2 regions of the Lysinibacillus sp. JK80 genome follow, and region 1 is predicted to be linked to the other one. Evidence: riboswitches for the same ligand, from Rfam matches in the RefSeq annotation. Region 1 holds a riboswitch; the other holds the start of a gene.
What was found. Region 1 has a riboswitch for preQ1 ahead of queF (preQ(1) synthase). Riboswitches for the same ligand answer to the same signal wherever they lie in the genome.
Positions count from the first base shown of each region.

Region 1 (5,800 bases):
TTCCCCACACAAGGGCATGTAACTGTGGCAGTACTTTAACATCTCTTAAATCCTCATCCTTCATTACTCTATCAATCAGTGCACGATATTTATCCAATAAATCCATCATTAATTGTGAATTATCAGTTGCCGTGAGATCATCATTACCGACTTGAAGATAAAAAGGAATCATTGGATATCGATGGTGAATTTGTTTAGCATAATCGTAATCCTCTTGATTAAAAACGACTATTTTGAGGGATACATGGTGATTGCTGTTCCGATCTTTAAGTTTTTCGAAGATATAAGAGAGCACCGAGTAGTCTGTGGTCATTCCAGAACTAGGTGGCTTTGGAGATATTGTCAGTTCATCAATCTCATACATCCATTTTTGCCACCTACTCCCCTGTGTTTCTACCCCGATTTTTATGTCATTTTCTTTTAAAATGGCAATAAGCTCTGCTAGATTCGGATTGAGTGCAGGATTGCCGCCTGAAATTGTGACAAATGAAAAACCATTGCCCCCTAAACGTTTCAACTCAGACCAAATCTCTTCCGCTGTCATTTGGACAATAAGGTGCTTTCCACTGCCATCCCACGTAAACGATGAATCACACCAAGAACAGGAATAATCGCAGCCCGCAGTTCTTACAAACATTGTCTTCTGGCCAACGACCATACCCTCTCCTTGAATCGTTGGCCCAAAAATCTCGATAACAGGTACTTTACTCAACTTCCATCCACTCCCTTCTAGCTTCTGCATAGCTTGTTGGAGTCTCGTAAAGCCTGATAAACTCTACACGTACACCGTTATATCCTTCATCAAGCAAGGCCTCAGTCAACTTTTCGTAAATCCAAACAACAATATTCTCTGCCGTCGTATTCATGAGTGGAAGCGTTTCATTTAAATAACGGTGATCCAAATGAATCTCTATTTTATGTTTCCATATTTCTTTTATATCGCCGAAATCAATCATCAAACCACGTTCATCTGTGTAGCCACTCAGTCCTAATATAGCTCGATAGGTATGCCCATGTAGATTTTTACATTTCCCTTCATAATGATGTAGATGATGGGCAGCATCGAAGGTAAATTCTTTGCTTATGAGAACACGCTTTGCATGATATTTCAATTGATTTCTTTGAATATCCACATCAATTCTCTGGAGTCTCTCAACGATTTTAAAATCTGACATGCCTTAAGACTCCTTCCTATAACTTAAATACTCATCAAGCCCTTTATTTCGCAATTTACATGCTGGGCATTCACCACATCCATCTGCTATGACACCGTTATAGCAAGTCAACGTTCTTTGTCGTACAAACTCAAGTGCCCCAAGCTGATCAGCTAATTCCCATGTTTGTGCCTTATTCAGCCACATCAAGGGTGTATCAATCACAAAGGAATCATCCATCGATAAATTTAACGTTACATTTAAGGATTTAATAAAGACATCTCGGCAATCCGGATATCCACTAAAATCAGTTTCACAAACACCTGTTACAATATGCTTTGCCCCTACTTGGCTCGCTAAAACGCCCGCAAATGAAAGAAAAAGGAGATTGCGGCCAGGCACAAAAGTCGATGGGAGCTCACCATTTTCTCCGTCCTTCACCTTTATGTCTTGTCGTGTCAATGCATTCGGAGCAAGTTGATTCAGGAGAGACATATCAAGTATGTGATGCTTGATACCAAGCTCCTCTGTTATCACCTTCGCACAGTCAATTTCAAGACGATGCCTTTGACCATAATCGAAAGTTACTGCCTCAATCTCTTCAAAGCGTTCTTTTGCCCAGAACAAACAAGTTGTGCTGTCCTGACCTCCACTAAATACTACAATTGCTTTTTCCTTTTTCATCTATAAAGACTCCCTTATATCGAAAAAACAGCACTCTAAGAAAAAGTGCTGCTTTCTTCTTAGTTTTTTTAAGAGGGTAGCTAAAAACCTCTGTCTTGCTTCATTTATCGATTATCAATTTTTTCTGGGTTAAGATCGTGGTTCATTAAACGATAATTGGCGATTTCTTCGTATTTAGTTCCTGGCTTCCCATAGTTACACCATGGATCAATCGAGATACCCCCACGTGGAGTAAATTTCCCCCAAACCTCTATATATCTTGGATCAAGTAATGCAATTAAATCATTCATAATGATATTCACGCAATCTTCATGGAAATCGCCGTGATTTCTAAAACTGAATAAATACAACTTTAGAGATTTACTTTCAACAATTTTTTTATCTGGGATATATGAAATGTACATCGTTGCAAAATCCGGCTGACTTGTAAGCGGACATAAACTGGTAAACTCTGGGCAATTAAACTTAACAAAATAATCTCGATTAGCATGAAGATTATCCACTGCCTCTAATACCTCAGGTGCATAATCATAGGAATACTTTGTACCTTGATTACCTAATAGGGTCAAATCCTTTAATCCTTCTTCATGACTTCTGCCAGACATAAAAAAACCTCCTTGTAAAATGTTTCCCAACACTTTTCAAGAGAGGCATCACCAATCATTCTATTTAAAACATAAGTAAACAGATAAAAAAAGCCACGTCCGATATGGACATGGCATATTGTCATGTTTCCATAGTTTTTTATAGAGGGTATCAGCTATGAACCTCTCCCGTTCTAGTCCGGGCATTCTTTTCTTCAATATCGTACAAAAAATAATACAGGACGTCAAATGGATTTTTTATAAAACTCTTAAATGATAAAAAGTATGAATCACTGTAAGTCAATACTCATTTGAAAGTTCTACTTTTTTATTAAATTACTAGGAAAATAGAATTAATCCATTTTTAACAAAGTAATACTAATTATCAATATTTTGAGATTTTTCAATATTCCGATATTCGAATTATCTCACCTGTGATAAATTGGAAATATCACACTAAACTGAAAAGTGTGATAATTAAGAGCGGAGGGAGAAATGAGATTTGAAAAAGTTTAAGTTTACGAAGTTTTTAAGTAGTATGATAGCTTTCGTTATGGTGCTTTTTCTATTGGTTCCATTATCGAGTGCTAATGCTGAAGATTCGAAGCCATTCAAGCAGGATAGCCAAAGTGAAAGTATACTTCAATTAAAGGCGGCTATCGCTGAACAGCTAAGCTTGTCTAAAGATGGTCCAACTCTTCACGAAAGCTTACAAAATGTATCAGGCAATCAAGAAGTTGCAGTCATCGTACATTTATCTGAAAAGCCTGTGGCACTAGAGCAAGGAATGAGCCAATTGAAAGGCCAAAAGTTCTCTAATGCGCGAGCAAATGAAGTTCGATCAAATGTAAAATCTCAACAAGCACAAGTTAAGAAAGAATTAGCTACTAAAAATGTTCAAATGACTCAAGGCTACACATTTGATACTGTTTTAAACGGTTTTGCAGCAACTGTGAAAGCAAATGATCTCCCAAAGCTGCTTTCAATAGAAGGAATAACATTAATTGAACCTGATGCAATTGTTTACGCATCTGAAGATAATACAATGAAATCATCAGAACTGATTAAGGAAGATCAACTAGAGGCTCAAATGAATACAAGTATTTCTTTCCTCGGCATCGAACAGCTTTGGAATGAAGGAATTGAAGGACAAGGTATAAAGGTAGCAGTATTAGATACTGGTATTGACGCAGATCACCCTGAGTTCGCTGGAATTTACAAGGGTGGGAAAAACTTCATTCCAAATTCATCAACTTACACAAAGCCTCGGGCAGATGACGATGCATCGGAAACCTTGCCTTCTGAGCGTCCTGCTGGAACACCTGAATTTAATGAAAAGGGAAGCTCGTTCTATACTTCTCACGGTACCCATGTTGCTGGAACCATTGCAGCAATTGGAGCTAACAATTTCGGCATTAAAGGAATTGCTCCAAAAGTAGACCTTTATGCTTACCGTGTTCTTGGTGCATATGGAAGTGGGGCTACATCTGGTATTGTTAAAGCAATTGAAACGGCTGTAACAGAAAAAATGGACATAATCAACCTTTCTCTTGGTGGGGGGGCTAACTCTGAAACGGACGCTGGTTCATTTGCTATTAATAATGCAATGATGGCTGGAACAATCGGAGTAATTGCAACAGGGAACTCCGGCCCAAATCGAGGAACAATGGGCACGCCTGCAACCGCTCGTTTAGGAATTGCTGTGGGTAACACAACAAATCCAGAAACAATGTATAACGGTGAAGTGAATGTTACAGTTGGTGACTACAACTTAACAAAACAGCTCCCATTAATGGGAACAACTTTTGGAAGGGATTTAGCAACACAGCTTCAAGGAGAATTTGACCTAGTTGCTATTCCTGGAAACGGAGAAGTAAAAGACTATGAGGGAATTGATGTAGAAGGTAAAGTGGCATTAATCTCTCGTGGCAGTATCGCATTTGTTGATAAAATTGCGAATGCAAAGGCAAATGGAGCAGTCGCCACAATTATTCATAACTTTGCTGGTGGAACAAATGCACCTAATATTTCAGGTACATTCCTAGGTGATTCCTTTGCTTTTCTACCAACATTTGATATGTCCCAAACGGATGGCAATGCAATTCGTGCTGCATTAGCCGGTGGAACTGGAAAAGTTAGCTTTAGTCAATTTACTTCCACAAAGACACTGGGAGATGAAGTAAACGATTCAAGCTCCCGTGGCCCATCTACGCCAAACTTTGATATTAAACCAGATGTAAGTGCACCTGGAACAAACATTATGTCAACGATTCCAATGTATAAAAAGGACTTCCCTAATGCAGATTATGCAGAGGCATATGATCGTAAAACAGGAACCTCTATGGCAACACCGCATATTACAGGTATTGTTGCATTACTTAAACAAGCAAATCCTGATTGGAATGCGTTCGACATAAAAGTGGCGCTTTCTAATACAGCAAAGGTTTTAGATAAAACAAAATACGATGTGTTCTCTCAAGGTGCAGGTCGTGTAAATGCTTATGCTGCAGCACATCCAGAAATTCTTGCCTATGCATTGGATAGTGCAATTTTAGATGGAACAGGAGCTGTTTCAGAAAACTTAAAAGGGACAGTTACTTTTGGTCCACAATCACTTAAAGACCAGGATATTTCCGTAACGAAACAAGTTTTAGTAAAAGATATAAAGGGGAACGGCGGTAATTATAATGTATCAATTGATGTGACAAAATCATTTGGTGATGCAACTGTTACAGTCGACCAGCCAACATTTAATCTAGTTGGTGAGCAAGTGTTAAATCTTACATTAACGGCTTCACAAGCTAAAGCTCCAAACGGCTCGGAAATACTGGGGTATATTCACATCAGCGGTGGTGCTACAGAAATTTCATTGCCATTCGCAGCTGACTTTGGAAGTGAGGCAGTAACTGAAATTAAAGATTTAAAGATTACAGAAACAGACCTATCCTTTAATGGAGATGGCGTGAAAGATTCAGCTGTTCTTTCATTTACATTAACTGGCGATGTAACAACTAACTATATCGAGCTATGGGATATTATGAATCCTCAAGGTGGAGAATATGGTGATGGCTACATCGGTTATCTACATGCAGGTACTGCGCTAGGAAAAGGCTCTTATACGCTAAATATCGCTGGGCAATACAAACCATGGGGAACAGAACCTGCCACAACAATTCCCGATGGTCTCTATACTATTGACTTTACTGGTCTTGCGGCATCAGGGGTAGTTTCCGATTATGTTGGACCAATTATCGTGAAAACGACTAAACCAGAAATTACTGGTTCAGTAGCTGAAGGTGTCGCTACAGGAAAGGTAACAGATAAGTATATCGACTACAATGAAGAGTTATATTTATATGGTTTAAACTACAATTTAAA
Region 1 is NZ_CP058997.1:4,587,297-4,593,096, forward strand. Features, by position in the region: gene queE (7-carboxy-7-deazaguanine synthase QueE) at 1-712, opposite strand, end outside; gene queD (6-carboxytetrahydropterin synthase QueD) at 705-1,175, opposite strand; gene queC (7-cyano-7-deazaguanine synthase QueC) at 1,179-1,838, opposite strand; gene queF (preQ(1) synthase) at 1,943-2,443, opposite strand; PreQ1 riboswitch class I at 2,569-2,615, opposite strand; gene HXV90_RS23085 (S8 family serine peptidase) at 2,925-5,800, shown strand, end outside.

Region 2 (5,800 bases), 2.1 Mb from region 1:
TGTCTGGCTCTATTCCAATAAGACGAACATCTTCGTCTGCAATATAATCAGCAAATGCCCCAATGGCATTACTACCGCCTCCTACACAGGCAAGAACAGCTGTCGGCAGCTTTCCTTCCTTTTCTAAAATCTGTTCACGACTTTCGCGGCTAATCACTGATTGAAAATGTTTAACCATTGATGGGAAGGGATGTGGTCCAACTGCTGAGCCTAATAAATAGAAGGTTGTTTCATAGTTTTCTACTAAATCAGCGAATGCCTCATCTACTGCATCCTTTAAGCGGCCTTGCCCTTTATCGACAGCTACAACTTTCGCTCCGAGAAGTTCCATGCGAAATACGTTCAATGCCTGGCGTTTTGTATCTTCCAAGCCCATATAAACCGTGCAATCCATTCCAAACATGGCACACGCTGTAGCTGTTGCTACACCATGTTGACCTGCCCCTGTTTCGGCAATCACGCGATTTGCTCCCATACGTTTAGCTAGTAAGATTTGTCCTAATACATTATTGATTTTATGGGAGCCTGTGTGGTTAAGGTCTTCACGTTTTAAATAGATTTTTGCGCCACCTAATTGCTTTGTTAAATTCTCTGCAAAATAAAGAGGGGATTTACGACCGACATATTCACGGAAATAGTAATCTAATTCTTGCTTAAAATCATCATCCTCTTTATACTTTTGAAAATTCTCATCTAGTCTATTTAAAACATTTTGAAGCTCCTTTGGAACAAAGCTTCCACCAAATTCACCGAAATATCCCTTTTTTTCTACTACTGTACTCATCTTAACTCGACTCCTCTATGCTAATTTTTCCAAAAAAAAAGCCACTCCAATCCCTCATAAAAAGGACGAGTAACCGTGGTGCCACCTTCATTCGCAATTTTTGCGCGCTTTCCTGCTCCGGTAACGGGGAGCGAAACGGCCTTACATTTGATAAGGCTGCTCTGAAGTCCATTCACAAGTCTGTACTACTGGTTTGCACCAACCACCAGCTCTCTAAAAGTAACAATGCTTGCTACTACTCTTCTTCCTTGCATTTATTAGAAAGAATTGTAGAGTATTTTCAGAATAGTGTCAAGAAAAAAGACGAATCTAAAAAGATCCGTCAGTTAAATCAAATTTTTAAAGTGAAGGCGTTTGTTTAAAACATACATAATCGGTGCACCTACAGCTAATACAACAAATTCACCCGCCGCGACTGTTAGCCAAGTCCAGAAAAATGGCAACTCTAAAGCCAAGTTCAGCTCAAAGGCAATGATAAACATAGTACATGTAAAGAGCAATGTATTAATAATTAAACGTGCCCAAATATTTTTGACAAATTTACAGATTAAAATAAACAGGCCAAGAGTAATCATTGAATGACCTACACCAAAAACTAAATCGTAAATGCCAAGTGGTGAAAAGAGATTAGAGATCAATACACCAATAATAATCCCTACGGCAAAGCGTGGATTAAAGGCCACTAAATGGTTAAACATCTCAGATACTCGGAACTGTACCTCTGTAAAACCAAATGGGGCAACAAGCATGGTTACAGCTATATATAGAGCCGCAATGATACCACTTGCTGCTAAAAATTTTATCTTCATATTCATTTCTCCTTAGTTTTTTTTCGTGGGATGGTTACGAACCACGGTGCTTTCACACAAGTAAATATTCTATTATAGATATCTAGTAGAAGTCAAATGTCAGACTTTGTCTATAATGTCCTATCGTCGCAAAATTGTCATAAATATTTTTTACTATGTTGAAAAAAGAAATCGATTAACTAAAACAGCGTAGTTTAGCGGTTTAAAGCGCCAAATTAAATGAAAAACTAAAATATTTTGTCACTTTTAAAAGTCAGAACATTCATAATGTTGTTGACGGAGCTCGATAATAACGATAATATAGCGATACATTCACACTTTGTTTGGATAAAGTGCGATAGATATTCGAGAATATAATCGGGGGGATTATTTGTGAAAAGCAATGTAAAGAAGTTGTCATTCCTTCTTTTTGGATTAGTGTTGCTTCTTGCTGCTTGTGGTAGCGGTGGCTCAGGTACAGCAGATTCAAAAGGAAATGAAAAAAACAATGCAAGTGAGAGCGGAAATGCAGATGATAAAACATATAAAATCGGGATTACTCAAATTGTTGAGCATCCATCGTTAAACGCAGCAACGGAAGGCTTTAAAAAAGCAATTGAAGATGCTGGTTTAAAAGTTGACTACGATCCACAAATTGCACAGGGAGATAATAGCCTTAACACAACGATTGCTAACAATCTAGTAAGTGCAAACGTAGATTTAATTTTTGCAAACTCTACACCTTCTGCACAAGCCGCTGCAACAGCAACAAGTGATATTCCAATTATTTTTACATCTGTTACAGATGCTGTTGGTGCACAGCTAATTGACTCAATGGAGAAGCCAGGGAAAAATATTACAGGCACAATCGATTTACATCCAGAAACGATTTCTAAAACTGTAGCATTCCTAAAAGAACTTGGTGCGAAAAAAGTAGGGATGGTCTACAATGCGGGTGAGCAAAACTCAGTTGCACAAGTTTCAGAAGTGAAAAAGGTTATGGACGAACAAGGTTTAGCGGTGGTAGAAGCATCAGCATCTACTTCAGCGGATGTAAAACAAGCGACAGAGTCTCTAATTGGTAAAGTAGACGCTTTCTATATTATTACTGATAACACAGTTGTTTCTGCATTAGAATCGGTAATTGATGTTGCCAATACGAATAAATTACCATTAATTGTAGGAGAACTAGATTCTGTAGCACGTGGCGGTTTAGCCGCTTATGGTTTTGAATATTTCGATATCGGTTATGAAGCAGGTCAAATGGCTGTGAAAATTTTAAAAGGTGAAGCGACACCTGCCGATACACCAGCACAATACCCACAAAATCTGAAATTATTAATCAATAAAAAAGTTGCAGATGATTTAGGCATCGAAATTAAAGATTCTTGGGGTGCCGAAATTCTAGAACAGTAAAACGAAGCGGGGTGCACTATCCCCGCTTTATCTTCATTTTACAAGTGATATAAATAATAAAGAGATTTAGGAGATGATTCAACGATGTTTTTAGCATTATTTGGCGCAGTGGAGCAAGGAATCATCTATGCAATTATGGCACTTGGTGTATATTTAACATTTCGGGTGTTAGATTTTCCGGATTTAACGGTTGATGGAAGCTTTGTAACAGGGGCGGCAACTGCAGCAACAATGGTTTTGCTTGGCTACCACCCAATCTTAGCGACTTTAGTGGCAATTGTTGCTGGATTTATTGCTGGATGTATGACAGGAATTCTTCACACGAAAGGAAAGATTAATCCGCTTTTATCAGGAATTTTAATGATGATTGCTTTATACTCGATTAATCTACGTATCATGGGGTTAACTGCAGAAAATACGATAGGTCGCCCGAATATTCCACTACTAAACTCTGAAACAATCTTTTCAAAGTTTCAATCTTTTTGGAGTAATTTAGGGATCGATGATGCTATCAATAACCTATTAAAAAGCATAGGCTTTCAGCATGTACCAGGTACATGGAGTGTGCTGATTGTTGTATTAATCATCACGATTTTAATTAAGTTAATAGCAGACTGGTTCTTAAAGACAGAGGTTGGGCTAGCTATCCGAGCAACTGGTGATAATAAACGAATGATTCGCAGCTTCTCTGCAAATACAGACACACTTATCATTTTGGGGCTAGGTCTTTCCAATGCGCTTGTCGCATTTTCTGGAGCTTTAATCGCACAATACTCGAAGTTCTCTGATGTTAGTATGGGGATTGGTATGATTGTGATCGGTCTCGCATCCGTTATTATTGGTGAAGCTATTTTTGGGACTAAAACTATTATCCGTACAACGTTTGCAGTTATTGCAGGAGCCATCATTTATCGTATTATATTAGCTTTAGCATTACGTGTAGATTTCCTTGATTCAGGAGACATGAAATTAATTACAGCGATTATCGTTATTTTGGCGCTGATCTTACCGCAATTTATTAATAAGAGTAAAGAACGTAAACGTAAAGCTAAACGTGCTGCAGAACTTTCACAAGTAAAAAAAGTAGAGCAGGGAGGTAATGGCCTTGCTTAAATTACATGGTATTAATAAGGTATTTAATGAAGGAACACCTGATGAGAAGATTGCACTTGCGGAGATAAACCTACATTTAAAGCCCGGTGATTTTGTGACAATTATAGGTAGTAATGGTGCAGGTAAATCAACGATGATGAATATGATTTCAGGTGCTTTAACACCCGATTTCGGTACAGTATTGATTGATGGTAATGATGTGACAAGTTTGCCTGAATATAAACGCTCTCAATACATTGGGCGTGTCTTCCAGGACCCAATGGCAGGAACTGCACCTACGATGACAATTGAAGAAAATCTAGCATTAGCATACTCTCGAAATAAGCATAGAGGACTACGCAATGGTGTGGACAAAAAGCGTCGTGAATTTTTTAAAGAATCACTAGCGATGCTTGGTTTGAATCTTGAGAATCGTCTTTCTGCTAAGGTAGGTTTACTTTCAGGTGGGGAACGTCAAGCTTTGTCGCTCTTAATGGCTACCTTCACAAAGCCATCTATTTTATTGCTAGATGAACATACAGCTGCACTTGATCCATCACGTGCAGAATTAATTACCCATATTACGAAGTATTTAGTGGAAAAAGATAATTTAACGACATTAATGGTAACGCACAATATGCAGCAAGCATTAGATTTAGGGAATCGTCTTATTATGATGGACAAAGGCCAAATCATTTTAGAAGTTGGTGAAGATCGCAAACATGAATTAACAATTCCTGATTTAATGTCCGAGTTTGAACGTATTCGTGGGGAAAAAATGAATTCAGACCGTGCTCTATTAGGTTAATATCGAAACGCTCATACACTTGTATGGGCGTTTTCCATAGTGTAAAAAATTTCATCCATAGTGTTTTTATGAATGGTGTAAATGAATGACCGTTGCAGGTTCCCTAATTTCATGTGTGGGGGGTGCCGATCTATCTTATGGGAGTCTAGTAGCCTTCCAATCCAGCTCATTAATTTAGCAAAGGTCCTCACTACTCTTTATGGAGGGCGTTGTCACACATCGTTTTTCCACATTGTTAGTATGATAGAAAATGAAAGGGCACAGTTTTAAAAGGGTTGATTGGAGAGGAGTTGCCCCTTAGGGGATTTAGCGGCTCATCAGACGCCACCTGGACGCTGGCGGAACAGATATCAATCTCTCGCCTAGCCAGAATGTCTCTTCCCGCAGACGATATTGTTTTTTCAACATCAACTAGTTTTAATAATTTTTATTTAGGGAAATTAAACGATCAATAAATTTTATCGCATAAAAAAGCCTCACTTTCAGAGAAGTGAGGCTCTTCATTTTAAACGAGTAAACCAAATAGTTGAATATCGTTGTTTACTTCTTTGTATTTGAAGCCGAATTCATCCATTCGGGCAAGTAGTCCTTCATATTCAGCACGATCACCTAACTCAATGCCGACTAGTGCAGGGCCACTTTCTTTATTATTTTTCTTGGTATATTCAAAGGTAGTAATGTCATCGTTTGGTCCAAGTACACTAGTGAGGAATTGACGTAATGCTCCGGCACGCTGAGGGAAGCTGACGATGAAGTAGTAAAGTAATCCTTCGTGTATAAGTGACTTTTCTTTAATCTCCTGCATTCGTCCAATGTCATTATTCCCACCACTGATGATGACAACGACTGACTTACCTTTAATTTCTTCTTTATAAAAATCAAGAGCTGCCACTGATAATGCTCCTGCAGGCT
Region 2 is NZ_CP058997.1:2,535,150-2,540,949, reverse strand. Features, by position in the region: gene trpB (tryptophan synthase subunit beta) at 1-784, opposite strand, end outside; T-box leader at 843-1,042, opposite strand; gene HXV90_RS12970 (QueT transporter family protein) at 1,111-1,593, opposite strand; PreQ1 riboswitch class I at 1,600-1,644, opposite strand; gene HXV90_RS12965 (ABC transporter substrate-binding protein) at 1,966-2,988, shown strand; gene HXV90_RS12960 (ABC transporter permease) at 3,073-4,101, shown strand; gene HXV90_RS12955 (ABC transporter ATP-binding protein) at 4,094-4,888, shown strand; gene ilvA (threonine ammonia-lyase IlvA) at 5,394-5,800, opposite strand, start outside.
Region 2: it holds a riboswitch for preQ1, as region 1 does, so the genes downstream of both, HXV90_RS12970 (QueT transporter family protein) here and queF (preQ(1) synthase) in region 1, are expected to answer to the same signal.